4 regions of the Vreelandella sp. 162(4c) genome follow, and region 1 is predicted to be linked to each of the others. Evidence: predicted binding sites of a transcription regulator. Region 1 holds the regulator's gene; each other region holds the start of a gene.
What was found. The regulator sigma-54, encoded in region 1, starts transcription at its own class of promoters, with help from an activator protein. The targets are predictions, from matches to a motif close to TGGCACNNNNNTTGCTNT.

Region 1 (5,311 bases):
CAGCGCCGCTGTAGGCACGCTCAACACCGCTACCCAAGCCCTGCTGCTGTCAGGTTCGGCTCGACTGTTTGCACCAGATGAAGGCTGGCAGCTAGATACCGAGCTACTGCACTATGATGGCCTCGAGCAGCATGCCTGGAGTGACACACCGGTATTGATGCAGCAACCGCCGCAGCAAATGAGCGCTTCACGTATGGACGTTTGGCTTAACACCAGCCAGGTTCGCTTAACGGATAATGTGCGCGGCACGCACCCCCCGGCCACACAACGCTAATAGGAACCGCCATGAAAGCCATGATTTCCCCAGCCCTGCTCTACACTGCACTGTTCGGTTTAGCGATACCTTTATCAGTGTTAGCCCAAACCAACTCATCTTCCCAGGCCCCAGTGGAAGTGGAAGCCGACCGTTTAGATCTTGATCAGCGGGCAGGCACAGCTGTTTATACTGGGGATGTGGACATTCGCCAAGGCGAAATGCAGCTGCGCGGCGAGCGGGTAGAGATCGAACGCAACGACGCGGGCGAACTCTCGACAGCCACCGCTACCGGTGAGCGCGCCTACTTGCGCCATCAAGGCGAAGGGCAAGAAGGCCCCACGGAAGGCTGGGCGCGGCGGATTATTTATCACGTCGCCGAGCGTCGCGTAGAGCTGATCGACCAAGCCGAACTGACCCAGCAAGAGGACACCTTTAGTGGCGGTCGCCTTGAGTATTTTATTGACCGAGAAGTGATTCAAGCGCGCTCTGACGTTGATGGCAGCGAGCCCCAGCGCATACGCATGACCCTTCAGCCTGAACAATAGGGAGCCTAGCTGTGGCCACTGCAGACACTGCGCCGATCAAAACCCTTTATGCCCACCACCTGGCTAAAAGCTACAAACGCCGCCGAGTGGTCAAAGACATCAATCTGGAGATATCCCAAGGCAGTGTCGTTGGCCTTTTGGGCCCCAACGGCGCGGGCAAAACCACCTCATTTTATATGATTGTTGGGCTGGTCAAATCCGACGCTGGCAAGGTGGGTATCGACGATGTGGATTTAACGCGCGCCCCCATGCACGAGCGCGCAGCCGCGGGGATTGGCTATCTACCTCAAGAGGCGTCTATTTTCCGCAAACTCTCGGTTGCCGAGAATATTATGGCGATACTCGAGACCCGCAAAGAGCTTAACCGCAGCGACCGCGAACAGCGCCTGGAAGCGCTACTCGAAGACTTCCATATCACCCATATTCGCGACAACCTGGGCATGAGCCTTTCGGGCGGCGAGCGCAGGCGTGTAGAAATAGCCCGCTCGCTAGCCACAGAGCCCGCTTTTATTCTGCTCGATGAGCCTTTTGCGGGCGTTGACCCCATCTCGGTAGGTGAGATTAAAACCATCATTCGTGCACTGAAACAGCGCCATATCGGCGTGCTGATCACCGATCACAACGTGCGTGAAACACTAGACATTTGCGATACCGCCTATATCGTCGGCGATGGGCAAATCATCGCCAGTGGCTCGCCCGCCTCGATTCTCACCAACCAAAAAGTAAGGGATGTGTATTTGGGCGCCGATTTTCGCCTGTAATGTTTTTGCCTTAATTGCCCCTAAATAGCGCTTTAAAACAACTTTACGACCAATGGCATGCTTATTGCACTTGCGCCAAGCACTCACTCGCACTAGGGTGGAGCATTCTGATTAACGAGTGGTTCTCAGATGGTCATGAAAGCTTCTCTCCAACTGCGTATCGGCACACAGCTGACCATGACGCCCCAGTTGCAGCAGGCCATTGCGCTGCTGCAACTCTCTACGCTGGATCTTCGTCAAGAAATTCAGCAGGCCCTCGATGCCAATCCCATGCTGGAGCAGGAAGATGAATTTAGTGAACAGGCTGTCAGCGAGCCTAAGGAAGAAGAGTGGTCAGAGAGCATCCCTACTGAGCTCTCGGTAGATAGCGACTGGTCAGATACCTATCAAGATATGGGAAGCCAGGGGGGCAGCAGCAGCGAAGGCCCCGACTTTGAGCGCCAGGCAGCCGGGCAGAGCCTTCATGGCCACCTGCTGTGGCAACTCGCCATGACCGATTTTAGCGCTCGCGAGCAGCTTGTCGCGGAAAGTTTAATCGACGCGCTAGACGCCAACGGCTACCTGACCCAGCCGCTCAACGACATCCGTGAAGGGCTTCGTGCCCAGGGCATTGACGGGCTAAGCCAGCGCGAAGTGGAAACCATTCTACTCAAGCTCCAGCAGTTTGAGCCGACCGGCATATTTGCCCGTGACTTGCGTGAATGCTTGATGCTGCAGCTCGCCGCTCTCCCCGATGATACGCCACTGCTGGTTCCCGCCCGCCGCTTGGTGCGGCAGTTTCTCGAAGCGCTTGGCAAAGACGATATGCGTCTGCTGAAACGCCGTCTAGGGCTCGACGACGAACAGCTGGCCGATGTCATCCTGCTTATTCGCAGCCTAGACCCACGCCCAGGCAGCGCCTACGGCGACACCGATGACAGCTATGTCACCCCCGATCTAGTCGTCCGCCACGATAATGAAGGCTGGCATTTAGAGCTCAACCCCGAGGCCCTGCCACGGCTGCGCATTCAGCCCGACTACGCCAGCTTGATTAAGCGTGCGGATAAAAGCGATGACAACCAGTTTCTCAAAGAGCACTTGCAGGAAGCGCGCTGGTTGATCAAGAGCCTCTCTAGCCGAAACGATACGCTGCTGCGTGTTGGTCGCGAAATCATTACCCGCCAGATTGGCTTTTTAGAGCACGGCGAAGAAGCCATGAAACCACTGATACTGGCCGACATTGCCGAAGCCGTGGAGATGCACGAGTCGACTATTTCACGGGTAACGACGCAAAAATATATCCATACACCCCGTGGTGTGTTTGAACTCAAATACTTTTTCTCAAGCCAGGTGAGCGGTCAAGATGGCGACAGCCACTCCAGCACCGCCATCCGTGCACGACTCAAGAAACTGATTCAAGAGGAGCCGCCCGGCAAGCCGCTTTCAGACAGCCGCTTAGTGACGCTATTAGGCGAAGGAGGGATTCAAGTGGCGCGTCGTACGGTGGCGAAATACCGTGAAGCCATGGGCATTCCCTCTTCCAGTGAACGGCGTCGTTTGCGCTAACTTCGTTAACGTTTCAGGGAAACTCTCGACAAGGGCTTTGCAACGCGGCAAAAAGGGTTACAATCGAAGTACAGTCCGATGGATAAGGAGCACGTCAATGCAAGTAAATATCACTGGTCATCACGTAGAACTGACTGACGCCTTGCGTGACTATGTCAACGAAAAGCTTGAGCGTGTAGAGCGCCATTACGACAATATAACTACGGTGCAAGTCACCTTATCAGTGGAGAAAGAGCGCCAGCAGGCCGCCTGTACGCTGCACGCCGCAGGTGCTGACTTACATGCGGAAGCCCTAGACAGTGATATGTACGCCGCTATCGACGCACTAGCGGACAAAATCGACCGTCAACTCGTTAAACACAAGGAAAAAGCACAAGCTCGCGCCCAAGGCGCCGGTGTGCGTTAATTCAATGACGTTGGAAACCATACTCCCCCCGGAACGCGTTCTGTTCGACGTCCCCGGGGGCAGCAAAAAAAGGGTGCTGGAGTTTTACAGCACCTTTATCGCCCAAAATATCCCCAGCCTGGACAGCCAAGAAGTGTTTAGCCGTTTAATCGGCCGCGAGCGCTTAGGTAGTACGGGTATTGGTAACGGCGTGGCTATTCCTCATGCGCGTAGCCCCCACTGCAACGCCCCTATCGCTGGATTTTTGAAACTGGCTGAAGCGATCGATTTTGACGCTATCGACGGCGACCCGGTAGATCTGGTGTTTGTCCTGTTGGTACCCGAAGAGGCAGATGACACGCATCTCTCACTACTGGGTCAGGTAGCGACCATCATGAATGATGCGGACACGCGCCAGCAACTGCGTAAAGCAGCCAGCCAGCGCGAACTGCTTGAGCTGATTACCGCCAAAATTCGCGAGCAATCAGCGGCCTAAGGGTCTGAAACCCTGTTCAGGGCAGATCACAGCAGGTTATCCGCTCACCACCCTCAACGCAGCTTGATCAAAGCAAAGAGAGACTCTATGCAACTGGTGATCATTAGCGGCCGCTCCGGGTCAGGTAAATCTATCGCCTTGCAAGCGCTGGAAGATCTTGGCTACTACGCGATTGATAACCTCCCAGCTATGTTGCTGGGGTCGTTGGTGGATGAACTGCGTGACCAGGGCGACCGAGCACATTTAGCGGTGAGTATTGATGCCCGCAATTTGCCGGGAGCTCTGGAGCGCCTGCCCTCTTTATTAGACGAGTTGCGCCAGCGTAAAATCGACTTCCAAGTTATTTACCTGACCACCGATGCTCGCATACTGCTTGAGCGTTACTCAGCAACGCGTCGCCGTCATCCGCTGACCCGCGATAGCGAAATGACGCTGGAAGAGGCGATCAATAAAGAAGAGACGACGCTAGAGGATATTCGCGATCTGGCCGATCTATTGATCGATACATCACGATTATCGGTGCACGATTTACGCCGTCGCATTACCGACCAAGTAGCCCATCAGCGGCGCGACAAGCTGACGCTAACGCTGGAATCGTTTGGGTATAAACGCGGCGTACCGTTAGACGCCGACCTGGTCTTCGATGTGCGCTGCCTGCCAAATCCGTACTGGGATCCAACGCTGCGCCAGTTCACTGGCCGCGACGCGGAAATCGTGGCTTTTTTGAACAGCTATCCGATTGTTGATGCCATGAGCGACGACATCTTGGCCTGGCTAGAGCGTTGGCTACCCGCTTACCAGAATAGCCAACGTAGCTACATGACTATCGCGATTGGCTGTACTGGTGGCCAGCACCGCTCGGTCTATATGGCCGAGAAGTTAGCGGAAAAATTGACTCCTAGCATGGGCGAAGTTCAACTTCGCCACCGCGAACTGGGTCTGCACTACACCATAAGCGAACAGTTGGCCGCTCCCCTCGTCAGCGCTTCCACACCTAACGAGCGGCCAGAGACCTCTTAAGCGCGTCTATCCATTAATGACACCACTCGGCGAAAAGGAACCAGGGTGCCAGAACGCATACTTACACTTACCAATCAACGCGGGCTACACGCTCGCGCGGCGACAAAACTGGTCAAATGCGGCCAACAGTTCACGGCAAAAATACGCGTTTACAAACAGCAACAGGCCGCCGACGCCGCCAATATCATGTCACTGCTGATGCTTGCCGCACCTTGTGGCACCGAGCTTAGAATCACCGCCGAAGGCGATGACGCCGAACAGGCGCTTGAAGCGATTCAAGCGCTGTTCGACGCCCGCTTTGAG
Region 2 (5,311 bases), 2.5 Mb from region 1:
GTTGATACCACGCTGCGGCCCGCCAAATCCTGCAAACTGTCCATATGCTGCTCGGCGAGGGATACATAGCGCGTTGCGGTCAGAAAATGAGGGTATGAAAAAGCGGCCTGACGGCGACGTTCAGGGGTATTGGTGGTCACTCCACACTCGATATCCACTTCACCATTACGTACTAATATGAACCGATTTGCAGGCGTTACCGGCACATAATTTACCTTGAGATCACCTAAGCCCAATGTTTCCTCCAGACCTTCGATGACGTTTAGGCACAGGTCAATCGCATAGCCTGTTGGCTGGTCGTTAACTAGGTAGGAGAAGGGGGCTTCGCTGGTACGATGGCCGATAGTAATCTCACCAGCAGACGCAATACGCGACAATGTCGGCGAGGAGTCGATCTCCTCACCAGCAGCGGCACCTTGCCACATCGCACTGGTCATTAATAACGCTACTAGCCACTTCATAGGCTTACCTTTGTTCGATGATCCCGGAATCCATTGTCATCCCTGCGGCATAGAGCATATAACGGTCGCGCCCTTTCGCCTTGGCCGCATAGAGCGCCAGATCTGCGTGACGCAGCAGATCGTGGCTATTGCGGCCATCAGCGGGCGCGGTTGCAATGCCAACACTCACTCCAATGTTAATTTCCTGGTTATTAAACTGATACGGTTCACGTAGAACAGACACAATTGCTTCTGCCAGTACTTTTGCCTCATTGGTGGCACTACGCACAACGCGTTGAATGATGGCAAACTCATCGCCACCAAGGCGCGCCACCAAATCATCGTCGGTCAGCAGCCCCTGCACCCGCTGACTAACTTCAACGAGCAAAGCATCACCCGCCGCGTGCCCCAGACTATCGTTAACTGCTTTAAAATGGTCAAGATCAAATAGCATGACATTAAATACTTCGCCTTGAAGCAGTGAGTGCACAGCGGTTTTTAAAGCATTATTTAATTGCACGCGGTTGGGCAATTTGGTCAGCTCATCATGATGAGCAAGATGCTGAAAGCGCAGCGCTTCGTCTTTAACTTCAAGTAAGTGTTCACGCTCAATGACTTTCTTACGAAGCGCATCTATGGCCTTTGCCATCCGGCCAATTTCATCGTTACGGTCGGTATAAGGCGTGCTGTCAGCAGTCTGGTTTTTAGCGATTTCGGTGAGCGACTTAATTAATACTGGCACGGGTGTAAATAACTGACGCATCAAAACAGTGACTAGCAGGGCTGTTGCGACCAATACCACCAGTAGCGCTACAAATGCTTTACTGATCAGATCATTACGCATCTGATACAGCCCACCTTTCTGGCCTATAGTGGCTACCAGCACGCCTAACAGTTGACCATCAGGAGTAACAATGGGCAGCGAACTAATGAAGTGCTCTTCATTGCCAATGCTGGCAAATCCAACATAAAAATCAACGGCATCCGCTTTTGTTTGCCATGTATCTACCGCCAAGTTGGCAGGTGAGTCTGATGGTGTGTTAAGCGCATCAGCCACTACGGTGAGAGAACCTTCTGATGACTTAGTGAACAGCCATACGTTGTTACGTGTTTGTGCACTTGCTAACGCTAATACATCAATCGGGCTAAACCCAGTTTCCAGAACCGACTCTTCATCGCCAATTGGGCGCTGGGAAATGATATGCGTGACTTGACCCGTGCCATCGGTCTTAACCGCCACGGACGTATAAATACGCCTAATAGTCGCGCTCACTATCTGGGCATTCACCTGCGCTTCGCGCAACCACTGCTCCCGAGCCCCACGCTCAACCATAAAAAAACCTGACAGCGCCCCCGTTACATACGCAAACAGCACGCCCATCAGCATAAACATCACCACCTTACCCACCAGGGTATGATGCCAAGGAAGTTTAGCCGCAGGCAGTGAAGCACTCCTATGCTGGGGTTCTGGCATCTACTCCGGTTCCTTCATGGCTATAGCTGCAGCGGGCGTGTCTGGCCGTAATCACAATGAGCGATCATTTTTTTAACAAACAAGCTTTTTTGACCACTATTTTATTCGGCAAACGTACACAAACAATTAGGTTTTATTTACTAAAGTATCATTAAAATGAGTGGGCATGTCTTAAAAAATGACAAGCTTAATCATTCTTATTGACATACCCTTTTGGCATATCTCTTGCTTTATAAATAGCTAACAGGTTCGCTGATTTATATTAGGAGGGCGTGATGCATCATTCTGACTATCCACTCAGTGAAGTCCCTACCAGCGCCCGCAAGGGCCTGCTATCTACCTCGGCAGTACTGCTTGGGTTTACGTTTTTCACCGCCACCATGTGGGCGGGCGGCACGTTAGGCCAAGCCTTTCCGATTGGCCAACTGCTATGGATCATAGCGATTGGTAACTTGCTGCTGGGGGTGTATGCGGCAGCCCTCGCCTATATTGCTTGTAAAAGCGGGCTCAATTCGGTGCTGATGGGACGCTTCTGCTTCGGCGAAAAAGGCAGCAAACTCTCCGACTTTATTCTCGGTTTTACCCAGATCGGCTGGTACGCCTGGGGCACTGCCACGATTGCCCTAGTGTTAGTACGCACCACCGGGATGCCTGAATGGCTGGAAATCCCCTTAATGGTGCTATTTGGGTTTGGTTTCTGCGTGACCGCCATGATTGGCTACAGAGGTATGGACTGGCTATCGCGCTTTGCCGTCCCCGCCATGATGCTATTTATCGTCATCAGCCTGTTTACCGGCCTGGTGGATGTGCGCGGCTTTGCGGGACTGAGCCAGCAAACGCCCACGGAGAGTATGAGTGTGGCGGCTGCGATTACCGTGATTATCGGTACCTTTATTAGCGGCGGTACCCAAGCGACTAACTGGAGCCGCTTCTCCAAAACACCGAAAATTGCCGTGATCGCGACCCTGGCGGCCTTTTTTGTCGGTAACGGCTTAATGGTGCTGACCGGTGCACTTGGCACCATGATTTACCAGCAGGCGGATATCGTGGATGTATTGATCGCTCAGGGCTTTGTCACCATCGCCGTGCTGATGCTGTTCCTGAATATCTGGACAACCCAGGACAACACTATCTACAACTTCGCCGTGGCGGGCTGTAATTTGCTGCGCACCGAAAAGCGCCGCCTGGTCACTGTGGGTGGCGCGGCGATTGGCACCGTGCTGGCAGTGGGCGGTATGTATAACCTACTCATCCCATTTCTGGTGTTACTCGGCACCTTTATACCGCCCATGGGCGGGGTGATCATGGCGGACTTTTGGCTCAAGCATAAAGGCCGCTACCCCACATTGGATAAAGCACAACTACCCGACTTCAACCGCCGAGGGTTAGCTGCGTATGCGCTGGGCGCCGGGGCCGCTTACTTCTCCCCGTTACTGCCACCACTGGTAGGTGTTGTAGTGGCAGCAGGAAGCTACGCCGTGCTGCTTCGTTTAAACCACGCTACGCTGAGCGATACGTTTCCCTCTACTGCGAAGTAATAAAATAAGTGAGCCTTGTTATATGAGCATGCAGATTCTTAACGCCCGTTTGCGCCAGCGTCCTGAGCTTTACCGACTTGAGATTGAGAACGGCACGTTCACAGCGATTACCGAGCAAGACACGCCGCAAACAGCGAGCGAAGGGCAGATTGATGCAGGCGCCAAGCTCATTTGTGCGCCGTTTATTGAGCCCCATATCCATTTGGACGCCGCCCTTACGGCAGGTGAGCCAAGCTGGAACCAGAGCGGCACGCTGTTTGAAGGCATTGAGCGCTGGGGCGAGCGTAAGCCTATGCTCACCGAAGCGGATATTCGCGAGCGCGCGCTTAAAACCCTAAACCTGCTAATCGGCAACGGCGTTCAGTTTGTGCGCACCCACGCCGACACCAGCGACCCTAGCCTGATTGGGCTTAAAACCCTGTGCGCCTTGCGCGACGAGTTAAAAGATAAAATTGATATTCAGGTAGTCGCCTTCCCTCAAGATGGCCTGCTCTCTTACCCAGGCGGCGATCGGCTGATGGAGGAGGCACTAGAGATCGGCGCCGATGTGGTGGGCGGCATCCCCCACTTCGAATACACCCGTGAGCTGGGCGTGGCCTCCATGAAGCGAGTGATCGAATTGGCGATCAAGTACGACCGCCTGGTGGATGTGCACTGTGACGAGATTGACGACCCCAACTCACGCTTTCTCGAAGTACTGGCCTGCGAGGCGCTGTTTAATGATTTGGGCAGCCGCGTTACCGCCAGTCACACCACGGCGATGCACTCCTACGACAATGCTTACTGCTCCAAGCTGTTTCTGCTGCTAAAACGCTCGGGTATTAACTTTATCTCCTGCCCTACCGAAAGCATCCACCTGCAGGGGCGCTTTGACACCTACCCGAAACGGCGCGGAGTGACGCGTGTTAAGGAGCTCAACGCAGCGGGCATTAACGTCTGCTTTGCCGAGGACTCCATATTCGATCCCTGGTACTCCTTGGGGAATGGCAAGCTGTTGCGAACGCTGGATTTTGGCCTGCATATCTGCCAAATGATGGGCTATCAGGACTTCAGCCAGGCACTTTCACTGATTACCGACAACAGCGCCCGCACGCTCAATATTGAAGAGCGTTACGGCATCGAGGTCGGCAAACCCGCCAGCTTCAACCTGTTGGAGGGCGAGGATGACTACAGCGTGCTGCGCACTCAAGGCGAAGTGCTGCTTTCCGTACGCCATGGCGAAATCATCATGCAGCGTGAGCCTGCCAAAATCACCACGCCCCAGTGGCTTGGCTAATCCACCAAAGGCACGTTAGATTAGTCATTGAACCGTCTAATGTTACCGACGAATGTTAATGCCGACTGTTAATAATCAGGGGAATCCAAGATGGGCATCGAAACCGTTCGCCAGTTTTTTGCCGAGCACGCGCCGGATGTAAACATCGAAGAGCTTGAAACCAGTACTGCCACGGTACAACTTGCCGCTGATGCCCATGGCGTAGCACCAGGTCAAATTGCCAAAACCCTAGCGTTCAAAGTCGGTGACAAACCGCTACTCATTGTGGCCAGTGGCGATGCGCGTATCGACAACCGCAAAATTCGCGATACCTTCGGCGGCAAGGCCAAAATGCTCGACGCCGAAACGGTGATGGAACTGACCAGCCACCCGGTTGGCGGCGTTTGTCCCTTCGGCCTCGCCACCGACCTGCCGGTTTACTGCGATGAATCGCTCCACGCCTATGACGAAGTGCTGCCCGCCGCTGGTTCGCCCACTAGCGCCGTACGCCTAAGCCCCAAGCGTCTGGCCGAACTGGTCAATGCCGAGTGGGTGGATGTGTGTAAGTTGCCGGAGAATGCCACTTAAGCATGCATCTATAACC
Region 3 (5,311 bases), 1.4 Mb from region 1:
ATGGCTTATTAACACCTTGCATTGATGGGTGCGCTTTTTTAACGCTTCAAATGCGGTTGGCACATTGTTAAGTGGCACGGTCTCGGTGATTAAATGGCGAGGCTCTACAACGCCAGAATCGAGAATATCCAACGCACTTTCGTATTCACGTCGTGAGAAGAAAACGGCAGTTTGAAGGCGTATTTCCTTTGATAAAGCACTAAAGGGTATAAAGCTGTCAGGCTTAGTGCATAAACCAAGAAGCAGAATCGTACCGTGCGTGCGAACCTGCTCAATGGCTTGCGCAATGAGACCAGGAACGCCCGCACACTCGAATACTATGTCTGCTGAACCTCCAAGTGACCGCTCTGCAGCTTTAATGGGTTGATATGGATCACAAACAAAACCGGTCGCCCCCATGTCATAGGCACGTTGTTCTTGGTATCGGGTAATATCCTGTATGACAACCGTCTGAGCGCCAAAGCGGCGCGCCCAAAAAGCGACAGCTAACCCGATAGGCCCAGCACCAAGGATGAGGACACGGTCACCAGGTTTCATGCCGGATAGCTGGAGACCATGGAGAGCAACGGCTAAAGGCTCTACAATTGCACCGTCGTCCATGCTTGCATTGAGAGGAAGAGGTACGCACTGGCGCGCAGCGGTGACGGCATATTCACCATATCCCCCTCCCTCCAACGCCATATCTAGACACCAAGCAGGATTCCCAGAACGGCATGCAGCGCAATAACCGCAACTTCGGAAAGGTATAACGGATACAAGATCTCCTATAGATACATCACTGACTTTTCGACCTAAAGCGACTATCTCGCCTGCATATTCGTGACCCAGCACATCGCCAGGACAAATGCCGAAAATGGGATCCTCAGTCATATGGAGATCGGAGCCACAAATTCCACATCGTTTCACCTGGATGACAACCTCATCGTCTCCTGGTGTAGGGTCTGGAAGTTCGCAAACATCTAAAGGCTGGTGTAACCCCTGAAAGACGGCAGCACGCATCAGCCCACCCTCCCAAGAGAAGTGCCTCCGTCAATAACCAATTGAGCACCGGTCATATAGGAAGAGGCGTCAGAGGCTAGGTATAGCGCCAGTGCCTTGATCTGTTCAGGATCAGCGATTTCCCCTAGAGGTACCTTGGCGTTCCAGGCCTGGCGAACTGCTTCGTCTTTCAACCAGCCACCACCAATGTTGGTTACGAAACCGCCGGGCGCGATAGTGTTGACCCGGATCCGGAACTCTGCCAACTCTAAGGCAACTTGACGTACTAAATGGGACACTCCCGCTTTTGCAGGCATGTAAGCAAGCCCGACCACAGGCTCTGTAATAAAGGCAGCATTGGAGGACGTGACAACAATTGATCCTCGACGCCGTGGCTTCATGTATTTAGCTGCCACTCGCAGAGTATTAAAGACCCCCGTCAGATTAATAGAAATTGTTCTATCCCAGCGGGCTGGATCTAAAACGTCAATCTGACCATCTCTATTTCGCCCTCCTGAAGGGTTCCAAAACCCTGCCCCAGGATCGATCCCCGCATTAGCAAAAACAATATCCAAGTTGCCAAACTGGCGGACATGTTCTTCGAAGGCTCGACTGGTCTGCATTCGATCAGCGACATCTAGCTGGACAGCATGAACCTTGCAGCCTTCGTCACGGAGTCTTTGTGCCTCACATTCGGCTGCGTCGATGTTTATATCCGCTAGTGTCACGTTAGCTCCGTTTTCTGCCAACGCTTCGGCATAGGCAAGTCCTAAACCTGAGGCTCCCCCCGTGATCAGGGCTGAACGCCCTTCTACGCTGAATTGCTCTAATACACGCATATCCCACCTCATAGAAATAACTGTTCATTGATGGGGATATTGTGTTCTTCACAATAAGTGACGTAGTGATTGATGAACCAGAAAACATCCAGCGTTTCTGCCCACTCCCCCTTCTCATCGAAGAACTCGTTAGCTCCCTGCATCCAAAATAGAGCTTTCATTCCATTAGCATCGTCGGTCACTAACGTGTGAGCCTGTCCGGGCATTTCCGTTATAAACTCACCAGGCCCGCAAACCCAGTCGTATTCCAAATATCGGAAAGATCCCTCCATTCCTACAGCCCATACCATTCCTCGGTGCTTATGGGTACCAATCACACCAGGGCTTTTAATCCATAAAATATTGCAATAAACATTATTCCTTACATCAAAGGCCAGATGCCGTATAGCTGCATTATCACCAAAAGGAACCCATGGGCTTTCTACCTCAGAGAGCCCTACATAGCTTCCCTCACGCCCAAATCGGTCTTGCATTGCCTTCATTGGCTCAGGAACTTCTACGATACGATAAGCATTACTAGCGGGTGCATTAGCCATTATTGTTCTCACTTTATTTATGGAAACGATGTATTACAGAGAACTATTCAGCAATTGCTATGCCAACTACTCAAAACCTAGACCTTAGTATAAAAAATAAAGTAAAATTCTTATTATGCAAAGGAAGTTAAGAGACTAGACACGACTAAAGTACAACTGAAGGATTGAACAAGACTCGCCAGTATTTAATTAATTTAATATTTTTAATAAAAAAATGAGAAAGACATGACAAAAAAAATGACGCTTTCGAAAATGACAACGCAACCCAATCAAGCGAGCTCTTGTGAGATAGGCCTTGATGATGGAGACCCACCCACTTTACGTGATTTGACAGAGAGGCTGCGCCTTACCCCTAACGATGGAAAAATTTGGTTCGATGATCGCCGCATGGTGCTACTTGGGGCTAATGCATTTGGTGTGTTGCGCAGAGAAATCATTGAATCACTAGGCTTTTCTAGAGCATGCAGCTTGCTGATGCGCGTAGGTTTTTCAGCTGGATCTGCCGACGCAGCTTTTGTACGAAAACATTGGCCACTAAACGATGAAGCTGGTGCGTTGACCGCGGGAGAGCGGTTACATGCGGTCATGGGGATGGTTAAAGTCGAAACGGTACGACGCGACCACGACATCCCGAACGGTATTTTCAATGCCGAGTTCCTTTGGCATGGTTCAATCGAAGCTGCCGAACATATAAATGCGTACGGCCTATCACGTGAACCGGTTTGCTGGATGCAGCTAGGTTATGCCAGCGGCTACGCCAGTGCTTTCTACGGTAAGCGAGTGATATATCGTGAGTTGGAGTGTGCTGGCTGCGGCGGCTCTTTCTGCCGAATCGTAGGTGAGATGACAAATCAAGAAATAGGCAGTACCCATGACCTTAGCTGGCTCACTCCAGGAGAATACCTTGCGCCAGAAGCGCGTAAGTCGTCTCGACAAACCACTGGAGTGACGACAGCGTCATCTCCTGCCTCTATCCATGAGAAAATAGATACCCAAAAGATCGTGGGTATTTCAGCAGCGGTCAGTATTGCTTTGCAGAAGATTGAAAGAGTCGCGCCAACGCCAGCCACGGTACTGTTCAATGGAGAATCAGGTGTTGGGAAAGACTTGTTTGCTAACGAGCTTCACCGCAAAAGCAACTTGGCAAACGGCCCCTTTATCGCCCTTAACTGTGCTGCAATCCCTGACACATTGGTTGAGGCAGAGCTATTTGGCGTAGAGAAAGGTGCGTTTACAGGTGCAGAAAAAAGTCGACCGGGTCGGTTCGAACGAGCCAATGGGGGCACACTATTTCTTGATGAAATTCCATCATTAAGTTATGAGGCACAAGGTAAGCTTCTGCGCACCCTGCAGAATGGCGAAATAGAAAGAGTCGGTGGAGCACACCCTATCCAAGTTAACGTCAGGGTTGTTGCCGCCTCAAATAAAGATCTTTTCAAGGAAGTGCAGAATGGACTATTCAGAGAGGATCTTTATTACCGCTTAAATGTTTTTCCTATACGCCTTCCCCCTCTTAGAGAACGCCAGGATGATATCCCCTTATTGATCGAACATTTTTTATACCGCTACTCAAATGTTTATAAAAAAAATATTCCAGGACTCACCCGAAAGGCTAGTGAAGCACTTTTAGACTATAGTTACCCTGGAAATATTCGCGAGCTTCAGAATTTAATAGAACGTGGCGTGATTAACGCTCTAAATTCTGAACCGCTCAATGTGTTTCATATGTTTGATGACGTTGGCTTTGCCACAAAACTCAACCCCCCTGGTCAGTCAGGTCTCAATATTGATCCCACAGGGGAACTGGAGGCTGGCACAAGTGGGCCTGATCTATTGGGCCGGGGTAAGCTTGACGATACGCAGAAGAGCGCTAAATGTCACCGGAGAAGTGAGGCAGAAATTTTGTCAAATGCACTTTATAAAACAGATGGCAACGTGTCTAAGGCCGCCAGAGAACTAGGCGTAACGAGAGCTAAGCTAGCCTATCGAATTCAAAAAGCTGGATTAGATCCTAGTCTGTTTCGGCACTTGTAAGAAAGCGCCTGATCGACCTACCAGCCGACCTCTTGACAGCATTGCCCTAGGCTCTGCTGACTTTTCACCGCTGCCATAAGCGAAACGTCAACAGCCCCTAAACTTGAACCCATCGCCAAAATACAAGAGGCTTAATACAGCCAGTGTATCGGTTTACGGCACTTGCAAATCTTTGATCAGCTTATTAAACAGCCTGCCCGCAGGCTACGCCACTCGCCCACGCCCACTGAAAGTTATACCCGCCTAGCTCTCCCGTTACATCTAATACTTCTCCGATAAAGCGCAACTGTGGTAAGCCTTTAACCTCAAAGGTTTTGGACGAAATCGCGTCGGTATTGACCCCGCCCATGGTTACCTCTGCGGTACGCCAACCTTCTGTTCCTGCTGGTTTCAGTTGCCAAGCGTTGAGTCTTTGCGCCCACTCATCCAATGCGGCATTAGCATACTGGGCCAGGGGCCGCGCCAAGTCATGGTCGGGGTACCACTCCAGCAGTGCTTGCGCAAAGCGTTTCGGAAAGCGTTCGCCAAGCCAAGTCGAGAGCTGACGCTTAGGCGTTTCTTGGCGTGCCTCACGTAGGGATTCCGCCACGTTTTCATTGGGCAGTAGATCGATACTAATGCTCTCCCCTGGCTGCCAAACGCTGGATATCTGCAGCATCGCCGGCCCAGACAAGCCGCGGTGGGTAAACAGCATGGGTTCCACAAAGCGGCGACTGCCAGCACTAACGGCCACTGGCACGCTCAAACCAGAGAGGTCAGCTGCGCGCGCTTTCCAGGTATCGCTTAAGGTAAAGGGCACCAGCCCAGGGCGAGTGGCGAACACCTCCAGGCCAAATTGACGGGCTATGTCGTAGCCAAAACCCGTCGCGCCCATGCTCGGAATGGAAAGCCCACCGCTCGCGATGACGACCACCCCGGCATCGA
Region 4 (5,311 bases), 610 kb from region 1:
CAGTGCCCGACGCGTTGATTTGGGGAAGTAAGCCACCTCGAGCAATATCTCTACCTGCTTCAACGCCCAAATATTCTGAGCGTGCCGAGGCAAGTGCAGCGTTATTGTCTAACGCATCACGGGTAATCGTGATGAGGTCGGCAGCTTGAGCAGGCAATACAAAAGAAGCGGTGAATACCGCTAATAGTAAGGGTCGTAAAGGGGCATTGACTGCCCAGTGTGCCAGTCGCATGGGATTGCCTCTAGATATCAGCGTCAGGTTGGCGAACGCACTAAATCACTCAGCGCACTTATTCAATCAAAGCACGGTGCCACTCAAAGTACGGTGCCACTCAGAAAGATGAGCATTATAGTTACATTCATGTATGTATGCTAGCCTTGAACAATCGAAAAATGTGTGAACAGCCTATTGTCAAGTCGCTTCCAGCTTACCTTAGTCCAAAGCATGATGCGTTGGCGATTAATGCGGCGCTCTTTTACGAAATTCCCGTGTGTCGATGCCCCATTTATTTAGCCGTGAAGCAAGCGTCGTGGGCTTTATGCCAAGCAGTTCCGCCGCTCCACCTGCCCCTGAAACTTTACCTCCCGCCTGCTCCAGAGCGGCAATCGTGCTCTCCCGCTGGCGCTGACTCAGCGCATGTTCGGTAAGCAGCGCTACTTCACGTCGCTCCCCGCTGGCTTGGGTCGCCGTAGACATCAGGTTAGTAAGGCCTGTCGTAGGCAGCGGCTCCCCTAGCAACAGGTCGTCAAACATCAAACGTCGATCCTGGGTCACGATGACCTGGCGCTCGATGATGTTCTCCAGTTCACGAATATTGCCCGGCCAGGGGTAGCGCTGCAGAATTTCCAACTGGGCCGGGGGAATGCGCACTCCCGGCTTATTAAATTTCAGGCAGGCACGCTGTAAAAAGTGCCGTGCCAGTAGTGGCACATCTTCTATTCGTTTGCGTAACGGTACCGAATCGATTGGGAACACGTTGAGGCGAAAATAGAGATCTTCGCGAAAATGGCCAGCGTCAATCATGTCACGCAGCTCGCGGTTGGTGGCGGCAATCACTCGCACATCGACTTCTCGGGTACGGTTGTCGCCGACGCGCTCAAACTGCTGATCCTGCAACACCCGCAGCAGCTTACTCTGTAGCTCCAGGGGTATTTCACCGACCTCATCCAAAAACAGCGTGCCGCCGTGGGCAAGCTCAAAACGCCCTGGACGATCCTGTACCGCGCCAGTGAACGCCCCTTTTACATGACCAAAAAACTCGCTCTCAAACAGGTCTCTCGGAATAGCCGCACAGTTGACGCGGATCAACGGCCGATCACTGCGCGTGCTACCCGCATGAATGGCGCGGGCAATCAGTTCTTTGCCGGTGCCCGACTCGCCGCTGATAAGTACGTTGGCACTTGTGGGGGCAACCAGCTCAATCTGCTGGATCAGCTTTGCCACCGCCGGGCTGTTGCCGACAATATCGCGGTGGTTAAGCTCCGCTTTTATCTCTTCTTGAAGGTACTCATTCTCTAGCTCCAAACGCTGCTTGAGTGACTCTACCTCAGCGAGGGCATCACGCAGCTGCTGCTCAGCGCGCTTGCGCTCGCGAATATCGCGAAATAGCACCACCGCCCCGACCAAACGACCCATCTCGAAAATCGGCGTGCTGGTGTACTCAACAGGAATCGCTTCACCATTTTTATGCCAGAACACTTCGTTATCAACGTGATGCACCTGGCCGTCGCTAAACGAAGCATGAATAGGGCACTGCTGCACTGGAAAGTGGCTGCCGTCAGCGTGGGTATGGTGGAACATGAGGTGCGCGTCATGACCCACCATATCCTCAGTACTCCAGCCCAGAATGCGCTCAGCGGCGGGGTTAACAAAGGTGGTTTTGCCCTCGGCATCCAAACCGTAAATGCCCTCGCCTGCTGCGCCCAGAATTAGCTGGTTCTGCTTCTCAATCTGCTCGAAAACTTGCTCGACACGCTGCCAGCCCACCTCGCCCTGGCGGTGCTGGCGTCCTAACTCTGCTTTTGCACGCCGCTGCTCGGCTTTATTGCGATCAATCAGTGTAAATAACAGCTGCGAAGAGCCTTCGATATGCTGGGCGTAGACTTCTACCCGGTAAGGCTGGCGCAGCATGTCTAGCATCACCAGGTCATCCGACCAGGCCGTTTTTTGCACCAGTGTCTCATCGGTAAAACTCACCCATAGCGGCAGTGAAGCACTCAAACGATGGCTAAACGGTGACGTTAAGGAAAGTGCACTTTCAATACACAACAATTCGCAGGCAGCGGGATTAGCCGCTAGCAGCTGATCTGCAATCGGGTCGACAACAATCATTGCAAGCGGTGAATACTCACCCATAAGTGCTGAAGCTTCGGTCTGCGCAGCCACTCGCCCTACCATTGGCTATTACCTCAATGTTTAGAGATGATCCTTCTCTTTAGCTTTCAATTCCCGCGCCACTTACGAGTTTTCGTTAAATAAACAACGAAATATCGTTATTTACGATTTTTCGTGCCTTTTAAAGGCCCCCTCTCAAAGTTTTAAAAATTAAAATAATAAATTAATAAACAAACACTTAAAGATAATAAGCCCTAACTGGCACGCAATTCGCAATGCCTTTGTTAGCGCCGCATGCTTAAACCATTACGCACCAAGACGGCGCAGCCATCTGTTTTTTTGCTCCTGTGAGGTGAACGTCCATGAAAGACAACAACGACCACAGCAGTCTCGGCAACCCGTTCGACCACCGTCAATCTCTCATTCATGGGCGGCACTGTGATTGTCACGACTGCCAGCCTTCAGGTAACACCACCATTACGCCTGTCCAGGCAGGTCCCTCTTCAGCGCCCACCGATACTGAAGCAATGATGGATCGTATGGTGGAGAGTGCCTTGGTTCGCGGTATGTTCGGCCACAGCGACATGCATCGTCGTCAATTTATGAAGTTGATTGGCGGCGGCACGGCCGCAGCAGCATTAGCAAGTTTGCTTCCCATGGATGCCATTAAAGCAGCGATTAAAGAAAATTTAGGCCCCCTGGAGAAAACCCAGCTTAATATCGGATTTGTCCCCATCACCTGCGCCACACCAATCATCATGGCGCACCCCATGGGCTTCTACGAGCGCTATGGCTTGGATGTATCCGTTATCAAGACCGCTGGCTGGGCCGTGGCTCGAGACAAGTCGCTGAACCGCGAATACGATGCGGCGCACATGCTTACCCCAATGCCACTGGCTATGACCCTTGGTGCTGGCTCCAACCCCGAACACTTCATCATGCCTGCCGTTGAGAACATCAATGGGCAAGCCATCGTGCTGCACAACGACCATCAAGATAAACGCGACCCTCAGCAATGGAAAGGCTTTACCTTCGGCGTACCTTTTGAGTACTCCATGCATAATTTCTTACTACGCTACTACGTGGCTGAGCATGGCCTTGACCCTGATCAGGACATTCAAATCCGAGTCATTCCACCGCCGGAGATGGTGGCCAACCTTCGGGCGGGCAATATCGACGGCTTCTTGTCACCTGACCCCTTTAATCAGCGGGCGGTATTTGAACGCATCGGCTTTATCCATCTTCTGACCAAGGATATTTGGGACGGACACCCCTGCTGCGCCTTTGCCACTAGCGCACAATTTGCGCGTGAAAACCCTAATACCTACGGCGCCCTCTTGAGGGCGATTATCGACGCTACCCAGTACTCATCAGACCCAGCCAACCGTTCTGAGATCGCCGAGGCGATTGCGCCCACTAACTACCTCAACCAACCGGTAACCGTTATCGAACAGGTGCTGACCGGCACCTTTGCCGATGGCCTGGGTGAGGTTCAACGAGTGCCTGACCGCATCGATTTCGACCCCTTCCCCTGGGAGTCAATGGCGGTATGGATCCTTACCCAAATGAAGCGCTGGGGCTACATCGAAGGGGACGTGGATTATCAGCAGGTAGCAAGAGACGTCTACCTCGCCACTGATGCCCGAGAAGTAATGCGCGAGCTGGGCTACGACGCCCCCGAACAGAACGCGCGTAATTACCAAATCATGGGTAAAACCTTTGACTACACGCAACCCGAAGCCTACCTCGAGAGCTTTGCAATCGGGAGGAGCTAACATGGATCGCACAACTACTGAGTGGAATTTCAGTCTCAACGTACGCGCCAGTGTGCTCGCTGTGGTGCTTTTGGTTCTAGGCCTGGGTATATGGGAAGGCCTTAATCATGTTCCCCTTCTGACCGGTGGAGCTGGTGAGCTAAGCGAGTACGAACAGCTAATGGCCGGTGCTAATGAAACCGCCAAGGTTCCCCCTCCTTCTGAAGTTTTGGTTCGTGCCTGGGAAGAGTTATCCAACCCTTTTTATGATGCGGGCCCTAACGATAAGGGGATTGGTATTCAGCTTGGCTACTCTCTGTATCGTGTGCTTACGGGGTACCTGCTGGCAGCAGCCATTGCGATTCCACTCGGCTTTCTGATTGGCATGTCGCCACTGATGTATAAGGCGCTCAATCCCTATATTCAGGTATTGCGCCCTATTTCGCCGCTGGCATGGATGCCATTGGCGTTATTCATCATCCAGGATTCCGAAGCCTCAGCGATTTTCGTCATCTTCATTTGCTCTATATGGCCCATGCTTCTCAATACGGCATTCGGGGTCGCCGGGGTGAGAGAAGATTGGGTCAACGTCGCCCGTACCCATGAACTCTCGTCGCTGAAAACCGCGTTCAAAGTCATTCTGCCCGCCGCGGCGCCAACCATTCTAACCGGTATGCGGATCTCCATCGGTATTGCTTGGCTGGTGATAGTGGCCGCTGAAATGCTCGTTGGCGGCACCGGCATTGGCTACTACGTGTGGAATGAGTGGAACAACTTGGATCTCACCAGTGTGATCTTCTCCATCTTAATGATCGGTGTCGTCGGCATGCTGCTGGACATGTCCCTGGCCTATGTGACGCGCTTTGTGACCTACGCCGAATAGAGTAAGAGAGCGAACACAAAGAGCAACCGAGAGGAGTTAACTATGAGTCACGCTTTTGTTGAAGTGCAGCAGGCCGCCAAGCGCTTTCCTGGCGCTACAAAAACAGCACCACCACTAACGGTATTTGAGAACGTTAGCTTTCAACTGCAAAAGGGTGAGTTCGTCTGCATCATTGGCCACTCAGGCTGCGGTAAGTCGACCATTATGAATGCCCTGGCAGGCCTGGATCAGTTCTCCGATGGCTCCATGGTAATGGAAGGCAAAGAGATTAATGGCCCAGGACTTGAGCGCGGCGTGGTATTCCAGAACTACAGCCTGCTGCCCTGGCTCACCACCTTG

Region 2: codB (cytosine permease) is a predicted target of sigma-54. The motif match lies at 2,129-2,146, and genes of this name have one in related genera.
Region 3: AC4EYZ_RS21165 (2,4'-dihydroxyacetophenone dioxygenase family protein) is a predicted target of sigma-54. The motif match lies at 2,401-2,418, and genes of this name have one in related genera.
Region 4: AC4EYZ_RS04885 (CmpA/NrtA family ABC transporter substrate-binding protein) is a predicted target of sigma-54. The motif match lies at 2,595-2,612, and genes of this name have one in related genera.

What each region holds. Positions count from the first base shown of each region.
Region 1 covers NZ_CM176981.1:480,203-485,513, forward strand. Annotated here, with positions in the region: gene lptC (LPS export ABC transporter periplasmic protein LptC) at 1-274, shown strand, start outside; gene lptA (lipopolysaccharide transport periplasmic protein LptA) at 286-801, shown strand; gene lptB (LPS export ABC transporter ATP-binding protein) at 813-1,562, shown strand; gene AC4EYZ_RS02215 (RNA polymerase factor sigma-54) at 1,692-3,107, shown strand; gene hpf (ribosome hibernation-promoting factor, HPF/YfiA family) at 3,205-3,513, shown strand; gene AC4EYZ_RS02225 (PTS sugar transporter subunit IIA) at 3,518-3,988, shown strand; gene rapZ (RNase adapter RapZ) at 4,076-5,008, shown strand; gene AC4EYZ_RS02235 (HPr family phosphocarrier protein) at 5,054-5,311, shown strand, end outside.
Region 2 covers NZ_CM176981.1:3,423,893-3,429,203, reverse strand. Annotated here, with positions in the region: gene AC4EYZ_RS15750 (amino acid ABC transporter substrate-binding protein) at 1-461, opposite strand, end outside; gene AC4EYZ_RS15745 (diguanylate cyclase domain-containing protein) at 466-1,833, opposite strand; gene codB (cytosine permease) at 2,190-3,452, shown strand; gene codA (cytosine deaminase) at 3,475-4,728, shown strand; gene AC4EYZ_RS15730 (YbaK/EbsC family protein) at 4,819-5,295, shown strand.
Region 3 covers NZ_CM176981.1:4,602,189-4,607,499, reverse strand. Annotated here, with positions in the region: gene AC4EYZ_RS21175 (alcohol dehydrogenase catalytic domain-containing protein) at 1-999, opposite strand, end outside; gene AC4EYZ_RS21180 (MFS transporter) at 1-2, opposite strand, end outside; gene AC4EYZ_RS21170 (SDR family NAD(P)-dependent oxidoreductase) at 999-1,817, opposite strand; gene AC4EYZ_RS21165 (2,4'-dihydroxyacetophenone dioxygenase family protein) at 1,826-2,353, opposite strand; gene AC4EYZ_RS21160 (sigma 54-interacting transcriptional regulator) at 2,579-4,387, shown strand; gene AC4EYZ_RS21155 (BaiN/RdsA family NAD(P)/FAD-dependent oxidoreductase) at 4,572-5,311, opposite strand, start outside.
Region 4 covers NZ_CM176981.1:1,090,545-1,095,855, forward strand. Annotated here, with positions in the region: gene AC4EYZ_RS04875 (TolC family outer membrane protein) at 1-232, opposite strand, end outside; gene AC4EYZ_RS04880 (sigma-54 interaction domain-containing protein) at 461-2,356, opposite strand; gene AC4EYZ_RS04885 (CmpA/NrtA family ABC transporter substrate-binding protein) at 2,698-4,110, shown strand; gene ntrB (nitrate ABC transporter permease) at 4,112-4,972, shown strand; gene AC4EYZ_RS04895 (ABC transporter ATP-binding protein) at 5,015-5,311, shown strand, end outside.